Acidithiobacillus ferrooxidans ATCC 23270: one gene and its partner. The protein of the gene in region 2 interacts with the protein of the main gene of each other region in a pairwise test. Links are inferred from orthologs where the notes say so. Each region holds a gene or a part of one and is shown on either strand. Other genes may lie near its edges.

Evidence for each region. Proteins that work in one complex are often made in the same cells at the same time.
Region 1: the proteins of sfsA (region 2) and AFE_RS02145 interact in binary tests that used the Escherichia coli proteins (3 or more experiments, as listed by UniProt). The link is inferred for Acidithiobacillus ferrooxidans ATCC 23270 from one-to-one orthologs.

The regions. Positions count from the first base shown.
Region 1 is NC_011761.1:392,822-397,616, reverse strand. What follows is about bases 672-3,601. They hold AFE_RS02145 (glutamate-5-semialdehyde dehydrogenase), read left to right. Parts: upstream 672-1,473; coding sequence 1,474-2,730; downstream 2,731-3,601. Other genes in these bases: AFE_RS02140 (biotin--[acetyl-CoA-carboxylase] ligase), read left to right, coding at 2,711-3,601; AFE_RS02150 (MFS transporter), read left to right, coding at 672-1,307. In the rest of the region: holA (DNA polymerase III subunit delta), read left to right, coding at 1-62; more of AFE_RS02150, read left to right, coding at 123-671; more of AFE_RS02140, read left to right, coding at 3,602-3,652; AFE_RS02135 (type III pantothenate kinase), read left to right, coding at 3,649-4,374; AFE_RS02130 (NAD(+)/NADH kinase), read left to right, coding at 4,454-4,795. UniProt on the Escherichia coli protein: Catalyzes the NADPH-dependent reduction of L-glutamate 5-phosphate into L-glutamate 5-semialdehyde and phosphate. The product spontaneously undergoes cyclization to form 1-pyrroline-5-carboxylate.
Region 2 is NC_011761.1:838,484-843,214, forward strand. Bases 1,866-4,731 are described here. They hold sfsA (DNA/RNA nuclease SfsA), read right to left. Parts: upstream 3,715-4,731; coding sequence 3,016-3,714; downstream 1,866-3,015. Other genes in these bases: glnD ([protein-PII] uridylyltransferase), read right to left, coding at 1,866-2,185; map (type I methionyl aminopeptidase), read right to left, coding at 2,188-2,997; gluQRS (tRNA glutamyl-Q(34) synthetase GluQRS), read right to left, coding at 3,725-4,615; thiL (thiamine-phosphate kinase), read left to right, coding at 4,677-4,731. In the rest of the region: more of glnD, read right to left, coding at 1-1,865. UniProt on the Escherichia coli protein: Binds to DNA non-specifically. Could be a regulatory factor involved in maltose metabolism.

The sequences.
Region 1 (4,795 bases), 450 kb from region 2 along the record:
GGCAGGATCCCACGCCGGTCTGGCCCGCACTGACCGATCTCTGCCTGCGGATGTGCAGGTGACGATGGATTTGTTGGTACCCAGACTCGCGCCATGAAGGCGCCCCATAAGGTTTAGCATCCATGCGCCAGGCCCTGCCACTCACCGTTCTCGTTCTCGGATTAGTAAGCTTTTTCAATGACCTTGCCTCGGAGATGGTGGTCCCTCTCATCCCTGTCCTCCTGGCCACCATACTCGCTGCGGGTCCGGTGGCCCTGGGTCTGGTAGAAGGGGTGGCGGATACCGTGGCGAGTTTTCTCAAACTCTGGTCCGGCCGACATTCTGACCTCATCGGTGGGCGGCGCAAGGGGCTGACGGTGATCGGCTACACGGTTTCCAATCTGGCGCGACCGCTCATCGCCGTGGTGGGCAGCTGGCCAGCGCTCCTGCTCGTGCGCAGCATCGACCGGATGGGGAAAGGTATCCGCACCGCACCAAGGGATGCCTTGCTGGCAGATTCCACGCCGCCGGAACGCACCGGCTTTGCGTTTGGCTACCAAAGGGCCATGGACAATGGGGGCGCGCTGCTGGGAGCTCTGGTGGCAGCGGCAGTTTTGCATTTTTCCGGAATCCCCTTGGAGGATGTCATCCTCCTGTCAGCCATTCCCGGCGCCGTCGCCATTTTGCTCCTCGGTGGCGGCGTGCGTGAGGCGCAACGACCACCTGATCACAAGACCCCAGCCCATATCTCCCTGAACCCGCATCAGCTGTCACCCCACATCCGGCGCTACCTCCTGACGCTGAGCCTGTTCACCCTGGCCCGCGCCACTGAAACCTTCATTCTATTGCGTGCCTATCAGCTCGGCATGGACGTCGTACAGGTACTCCTGCTCTGGGCCTCCATCCATGCGGCCAAGAGCAGCACCGGCATGGGCGGTGGACGACTGGCCGACAAACTGGGGCGGCGACCCGTTTTATTCATCGGCTGGTCGGCCTACGGCTGCAACTACGCCTTGTTCGCCATGGTGGAAAGCCTCCCGCTGTTGTGGGCGGTGGCCTTGTCCTATGGTTTGTTTTTTGGCTTCAGCGAAGGGGCCGAACGGGCGCAGATCAATGATCTGACCACCGGCGACGAGCGCGGCACGGCCTTTGGCTGGTACAACCTGGCCACCGGCATCAGTGCAATCCCTGCAGGATTATTGTTCGGCTGGATATGGGAAGAGGTCGGCGCCCCTTATGCCTTCGGCTTTTCCGCCTGCATCGCCATCGCCGCCACCACACTCCTCGCCACCTGGGTCTACCGCGGTACCCCTTGGCGACCGTCCTGAATGCCCGCCGTCGCTGCCTGCGGATTGCCGGAATGGCTCCGGAACGGCACAATACCAACAATACCCGCGCGGGTTAGGCCACGCGGGCTGCCGTTTCCCGGCACGGATCAGCGACGTTTTTTTGTTGCCGCACATCTAGCCGGGGCCCAGCACAGGAGGCTCCATCTTGGATTTACGTAGCGAACTGGAAAAAATCGGTGAACGCGCCCGCAGCGCCCAGCGGCGGTTGCAAAGCGCGGACAGCGCCGCCAAAGACAGCGCCCTGCGCGCCATGGCGGAATTTTTGCGCCGCGACGCCGACAATCTGCAACGCGCCAACCGCAAGGATTTACGCAGCGCCGAAGAAGCGGGCAAGGATGCCGCTTTCATCGACCGCTTGCGTCTGGACGAAGCCCGTATCGAAGCCATGGCCAGGGGCCTCGAAGAAATCGCCGCCCTGCCCGACCCCGTGGGCGAGATCACCGACCTGCGTTACCGCCCCAGCGGCATCCAGGTAGGCCGTATGCGCGCGCCCCTGGGCGTGATCGCCATGATCTACGAATCGCGCCCCAACGTCACCGCCGATGCCGCCGGCCTCTGCGCCAAATCGGGTAACGCCGTCATCCTGCGTGGTGGTTCCGAGTCCCTGCACAGCAACATGGCCATCGCCGAGCGCCTGCGCGCTGCCCTCGGCAGGGCCAACCTGCCCCTCGATCTGGTCCAGTACGTCAATACCGCCGAGCGCGAAGCGGTGGGTATCCTGGTCGGCATGGATCGCTATGTGGATGTGGTGATTCCCCGCGGTGGCAAGGGCCTTATCTCCCGCGTCAAGGCCGACGCCACCGTACCCGTGATCATGCATCTGCATGGCAACTGCCATGTGTATGTGGACGCCGACGCTGATCCCCGCAAGGCACTGAGGGTGGTCCTCAATTCCAAAACCCAGCGGTTGGGCACCTGCAATACGGCAGAGAGTCTGCTCATTCATCAGGAGCGGATGGACGACCTGCTCGGCCCCATCGCTGCGGCACTGCAGGAGAAAGGCATCGAGGTCCGCGCCTGCGAACGCGGCCTGCCCCGCATCCCCGGTGCCATTGCGGCGACCGAAGAGGACTATGGCGCTGAGTATCTGGGGCCGATCATTTCCCTCAAGGTGGTGGATGATCTCGACGCCGCGATTGCGCACATCAACCGTTACGGCTCCCAGCATACCGAGTCCATCGTCACCGAAAACTATACCCAGGCCCGCCGCTTTCTGCGCGAGGTGGACGCCAGTTCCGTCATGGTCAATGCCTCCACCCGCTTTGCCGATGGCTTTGAATACGGCCTGGGTGCAGAGATCGGCATCTCCACCAACCGCCTGCACGTACGCGGGCCGGTGGGACTGGAGGGGCTGACCCTGCAGAAATGGATCGTCCTGGGAGATGGCCATATCCGCTCCTGAAGCTCCATCGACGGCATTGCAGGCCCTATTGGCGACCGTGGCGGACGGCTTGCCCCACGCCTGGCCTACCGATGATTCAAGCGGGCTTCCGTCTGCGCTGCTCGCGGAGGCCGGCGAATGGGGATTCCCCCTGTATGCGCGAGATGGCGGCGTGCAACTGGAACATCCCGCCGCGCCCCTCTCCGCCCGGGAAATTGCCGACATCGGCGGCATCGACCCGGCGCATATCCATCTGCCGTTGTGCTGCGCCTCCACCAATGCCGAGATCCTGCAGGATGCCGGCATGGACGTCTGCCTCACCGAAAGCCAGTGGGCCGGACGCGGACGTCGCGGGCACCGGTGGTCTTCACCTTTCGGGCGTCATCTCTATCTGAGTTATGGCTGGACTCAGCACAGCCCGGTCAATGCGGCACTAACCATCGTTGCCGCCCTGTCCGTGTTCACCCTGCTGCAGGCGCGCCTGCCGAGTCTTTGGGTCAAGTGGCCCAACGATCTTTGGGTGGAAGGGCGCAAGCTGGGGGGCATTCTGGTCGAAGCCCGCCCGCGCGGAGATGGGGAAACCCGGCTGGTGGTGGGTTTGGGACTCAACATCCACGACGATCCCGGTCTGCCCGCCACTGCCGTGAGCCTTGCCGATCTCGACATCAGGGTCACCCGCAGCACCCTCGCCGGTGCCATTCTCCGCCACTGGCGGGAAGACTTCGCGCGCTTTGCGGACGAGGGTTTCACGCCTTTCCTGCCCCTGTGGGAGAAGGCGGATCGCCTGACCGGGCAGCGCGTTCAGATCAGTGACGCGCAGGGCGTGCGCGAGGCCCGGGTGTTGGGCCTCGGCCCGGACGGGCGCCTGCAGGTATCCTGTGCGGATACGGGTATGATCTGGCTGAGTGCCGGTGACGTCAGCCTGCGGCCCCAGCATCCATGATCTTCATCGCCGTCGGCAATACCCGCACCCTGCTGGCACACACCCACGATGGCGTGCATTTCGACAGCGTCAGCGTGGCCACTTCGCTGCCACCCACGGAAATCCTGCAGCAGCCCGGCTTGACATGGCTCAGCGCGCCGAACCGGGAACCCGTCGCGCTGGGCGGCGTCGTACCTGCGGCGCTTGCCGCCTGGCGGGAAGCCTTGGCCACGGCAGAGGTCCGCGAACCCGACCCCGGCTTTTTTCGCCGCGCCGTGCCGCACGACTATCATCCGCCGGAAAGCCTCGGCTTTGACCGCCGTTGCTGCCTGCTCGCCGCCGCCATGGACTACCCCGGCCAGGACAGCATCGTCATCGACATGGGCACCGCCATCACCATCGACCTGCTGGCTGGCGGACATTTCCGGGGCGGACGCATTCTGCCGGGTATCGCCATGAGCCTGCGCGGTCTGCATGAAGGCACGGCACTCCTTCCTGAAGTCGTCCTGAACGCCCCAGCGGAAATGCTGGGCAATGACACCAGCAACGCCATTCAGGCCGGGGTCATCCACCTCTTTGCCGATGCCCTGCGCGGCGCCATTACCGACTTTCGCCAGTACAGCCCCCAGGCACGGATACTGATCACCGGTGGCGATGCCGAACGTTGGCAACCCGGCATCGCTGGTAGCCTGTACCAGCCCCATCTGCTTCTGCGCGGCTTTTATCTGTGGATACGGGGATGACACCCGTCCCCGAGACCGGCCCGTGCAAAAATGGCCGCAGCCACTTGGCGCAAGCTGTTCCCCCATGTACGCTACCCCCATGACCCAACCCTTTCAGCGCGTCTTGCTCGTCAGCAAATACCATGATCCCTCGGTTCTCCCTGGGTTGCGACAACTGCGGGATTTTTTGCTGGCGCGAGACATGCCCACCTTTCTGGAAAGCCAAAGTGCTGCGGATATCGGCGACAGCCTGGGGCTGCCGCTGCTTTCCTTCGCGGAAGCGGATGCCGGTTCGGACCTCGTCATCGCCCTTGGCGGAGATGGTACCCTGTTAGGGACCGCGCGCCAGACCGCACAAAGCGGCATCCCTATCCTCGGCATCAATCAGGGGCGTCTCGGCTTTCTCGCCGACCTCTCCATCCACCAGATCAGCGAGGCCTTG
Region 2 (4,731 bases):
CGTGGCTGTTGTCGATGACCAGGAAGGTGTCGATGGCGCGACCATCCTCGCTGGTATCGATCCGGGCGTCGATGATGTTCAGGGATTGCCGATCGAGGGCACCGGTAATCTGCTGGAAAAGTCCCGGTCGGTCCGGGCCGTAAATCAGGACTTCACTGCCCTCGGGCGCGTGGGGCCGCACCGCGACCAATGCTTTCCGGCTTTTGTGGGCAAGTATCTCCCGGCAATGCCAGAGTAGTTCGTCTGCTGTGTAACGCAGAAAATACGGGCCCGAAAGCTGCTGCCAGAGGGTGTGTACACGTGAGTGGTCGGTACTGGCGATTTTCTGCAGAACAGCCTGCTGTTTATCGGAGATGATCTGCGGAAGATCCCGGGTCTGGCGGTCTTCCCGCTGAAGTTCCGTGGCCGTCGCCCGATATAGTGTACTGAGCAGCAGTCCCTTCCAGTCATTCCAGAGTTCCGGGTTGGTGGCACGCATGTCGGCCACGGTGAGGAGCAGCAGATAGGCAAGATGGCGTTCATCCCCGACCAGATGGGCAAAGTCGCGGATGACCTGAGGGTCTTCGAGGTCGCGGCGCTGGGAAACGGCGGACATTCGCAGATGTTGTTCCACCAGCCAGACGACCAGGTCTGTATCGCAGGGCGACAATCGTAGACGCCGGGCAAAACGCCGGGCTTCCTGAGCACCGATTTTGGAGTGATCGCCGCCGCGGCCTTTGCCGATATCGTGGAAGAGACCGGCCAGCACCAGTAACTCCGGTTTTTCCACCTGCCGCCGGGCGGCCTCGGCGACGGGCAGGAGTGGTGCCTCGCCAGTCCAGATCTGTCCGAGGTTGCGGAGCAGAAAAAGAGTATGCTGGTCGACGGTATACGCATGGAAGAGATCGTGCTGAATACGTCCGGTGATACGTCCAAAGGCGGGGAGTATGCGTGCCAGCAGGCCACATTGCTGCATCATGGCGAGGCTGCGATAGGCGCCGTCGGGCTGGGCGAGAATGGCGAGAAGCTGCTCCTGCGCGACGGGATCATGGTCCAGATCCCGCGGGTGAACGGCGTTCCGCAAGGCGTACAGATGGCGTTGCGTCTGTGCGTCGAGGGTGCGCCGCCGCGGGTCTTCCACCAGGCTACGGAACAGGCCCAGAATGTGCCGGAGCAGTTGTATATCATCGCGATGCAGCGTGGGCCGGGACAGGGTGGCCCGCTGGTCGGTAACCTCCAGCGCTGGGGTGCGTGCGGCCAGATGCTGCGCGATGTTCTCCTGGGCAATGGCGGCGATACGCAGAATATCGGCGAAGGCGCGATAGAGTTTCTGCATCAATTGTTCGACGGCGGTACGTCCCGGTCGGTCGGTGTAGCCCAGTTGCCGTGCCAGAGGTACCTGCAGATCGAGGCGCAGACGGTCTTCGTGGCGTCCGGTGGCGAGGTGCAGGGCGATCCGCAGGCGGGAGAGCAGGGCCTGGGCGCGCAGGAGCTGACGATATTCCTCGCCGGTAATGATGTCCTCATCGCGCAGGCGACGCAGACTGCCCTCCCCGAAAACACTGGCCGCGAGCCATTGCAGGTGATGGATATTGCGTAGCGCACCGGGACCTTCCTTGAGGTTGGGTTCGAGGTGAAAAGCAGTGTCGCTGCAGCGGGCGTGACGGTTTTCCTGCTCCGCCAGTTTGGCGGCGAAAAAAAGCGGGGAAGGCCAGGGGGGATTTTCCCGTAACGCGTCGCTCAGTTGTTGCAATAATGGGTGCGATCCGGCCAGATAACGGGATTCCAGCAGGGTGGTGGCGATACCCAGATCCTGACGCGCCTCCTGCAGGCATTCGTCCACGCTGCGGACACTGTGCCCCACCTGCATCTGCAGGTCCCAGAGGCTGGTCAGGAAGCCTTCGATGAAGCCCTTTTGTACCGTCGTGAGCGTCGGCGGGGTCAGAATCAGGAGGTCGATGTCGGAGTGGGGGAAGAGGGTGCCGCGCCCGTAACCGCCTACGGCCGCCAGGGTGAGTTCTTGCGCCGTCGCCGCATCTGCACCCGATGTGCTCTGCCAGAGCCTGCGCAGGGTACTGTCCACCGCGCGGCTGCGCTGGTGGAGCAGAGCGCTGGCACTCTGCTGTGGCGAAGTGGCGGCTGGCGAAGACCCCCGAACTTCGCCCAACGCAGCAGGCGTCCGGGACTGCGCGGGGTGGATCGTCATGCTCAGACGGGGTCGCCGGGCAGTTGGGTCAGTATTTCGTAACCATCATCGGTGACCAGAATGGTATGCTCCCACTGGGCGGAAGCACTGTGATCCTTGGTAACGATGGTCCAGCCGTCGGGCAGGGCCTTGATGTAGCGTTTGCCGGCATTGACCATGGGTTCGATGGTAAAGGTCATGCCCGGCACCAGTTCAATGCCTTCACCGGGATTGCCATAATGCAGCACCTGCGGCTCATCGTGGAATTTGCGGCCGATGCCGTGCCCGCAGAACTCCCGGACGATGGAACAGTGCTGCGCCTCGGCGTAGGACTGTATGGCATGGCCGATATCGCCCAGGGTTGCGCCGGGCCGCACCTGCTGAATGCCACGCACCATGGCTTCATGAGCCACTTCCATCACCCGACGCGAACGCAACGGCACCTCTCCGACGGTGAACATTTTGCTGCTGTCTCCGTGATAGCCATCCTTGATAACCGTGACGTCGATGTTGAGCATGTCGCCATCCCTGATGACGCGCTCGCCGGGAATGCCGTGACAGATCACATGGTTGAGAGAGATGCAGACGGATTTGGGAAAGGGCGGATATTCCGGGCTGGGCTGATAGTGGAGCGGTGCGGGAATGCCCTGCAGATCGTTGACGATATAGTCGTGGCAGATGCGGTCCAGTTCATCGGTGGTAACGCCGGCTTTGACGTGGGGACCGATCATCTTCAGCACCATGGCCGTGAGCCGGCCCGCCACCCGCATTTTTTCCACTTCTTCTGCGGTCTTGATGCTGCCCTGGGGGGACGTTTTGCTGCGTTGTAACATGCTGTTCTCCTGATGCGGCTAAAAGAGAAGCGGTTCCGCCACACTGAGGCTTATTTTATCAGGACTGAGGCGGGTCCGGTAGGCCAGAATTTCCACACCGTCGGTGCGTGCCCGGCGCAGTGCCTTCCCATAGGCCGGATCAATGGCGTCTGCGGGCGCAAAACCCCGACCGTCTTCCCGGCCGATCAGGAAAAGCATCACCGCGCGCCCGCCGCCGCGGACCACCTCCGTCAATGCCCCCAGATGACGCAGGGCGCGGCTGCTGACGGCATCGGGGAAGCGGATCACACCGTCTTCCTCCAGCAGGGTGCAGGATTTTACCTCTACGTAGCAGGGCGGCCGGCCTTCGGAACTGAGCAGGACATCCACCCGCTCATGACTGCCGTAAGGCACTTCGCGGCGCAGTTGTGCATAATTTTGTAAGGCGGGTATATCGCCCGCAGCGATGGCCTCGGCGACTACGGCATTGGGGTGCTGCGTGTTGATGCAGACCCAGCTGGCGCCGCTCCAGTAGAGTTCCCAGGTCCAGGGAAGTTTGCGTTTAGGGTTGCCGCTCTGGGAGATCAGAATGGGCTGACCGGGTTCGGCGCAACTGCGCATGCTCCCGGAATTAGGGCAGTGCACGGTGATGATCTCGCCGCTGGCCAATGCGCAGTCGGCAAGAAAGCGCTTGTAGCGACGGATCAGGGTGGCAGGGGTGAGGGGCGGCAGGTTCATGACGCTCAGCCTAACGCTGTTCGGCGGCGGCGGCCAGTGGGGTAATGCGATAAAGAAGTTGCCCCTCGGCCATCCGGCTGAGCGCCCAGTCGCGCCACTCTGCGGCAGGGGCGCCACGCAGTCCGGCGGGCGTCATCCAGCCGAGCAGTCGCAAGGTCTCCTCCCAGGCTTGGCTGGGTTCGCCCGCCCAGGCGGGGCTGCCGAGGCTTTTGGACAGCTTGCGACCGTCGGCGTTACAGAGGAGGGGCAGGTGCCCGTATTGCGGGTAGGGCAGGCCCAGGGCGCTTTGCAGATAACGCTGCGCACCAGTGAGGGCGCGCAGATCGCCGCCGCGGATCACTTCGCTGATGCCCTGCTCTCCGTCGTCCACGACAGAGGCCAGGATATAGGCGAAGTATTTGTCGGCACGCAGCAGGATGGGGTCACCCTGTGGTGCGGGCGTATCTTGCCAGCCGTGGAAACGATCCTCCCAGATGGGCAAGGGGTCCGGCACCCGCAGGCGCCAGGAGCGGGTCTGCCGTCCGGATGCCAGACCCTGCCGGCAGACGCCCGGATAGCGTTCGCCGAAGCCGCGGATTTCCCGACGGGTGCAGGCACAGGGGTAGGCCATGTCCTTGGTTTGCAAAGCCGTCAGCGCTTCCTGATAGATCGCCTTGCGCGGAGACTGGGACAGCACTGGCCCGTCCCAGTCCAGGGCCATGGCCTCCAGTTGCCGAAGAATGGCGTCGGCGGCACCGGCACGCGTGCGGCCCTCATCCACATCCTCCAGGCGCAGTCGCCAGCACCCACCCTGACTGCGGGCGCTGAGATAACTGCCGACGGCGGCAATGAGTGATCCCGCATGGAGCGGGCCGCTGGGGGAGGGGGCAAAGCGTCCGGTGACGGTGGGAGTACTGGGCATGGCTTCCTTCAGGTGGTGGCCTTGCTATAGTAGCGCAAGCGATGGCCAAGACGGAGTGAACATGGCGGGCGGAGAGTTTGCGTTCATCGAGCAGTTGCGGTGCCGGCTGGGCAAGA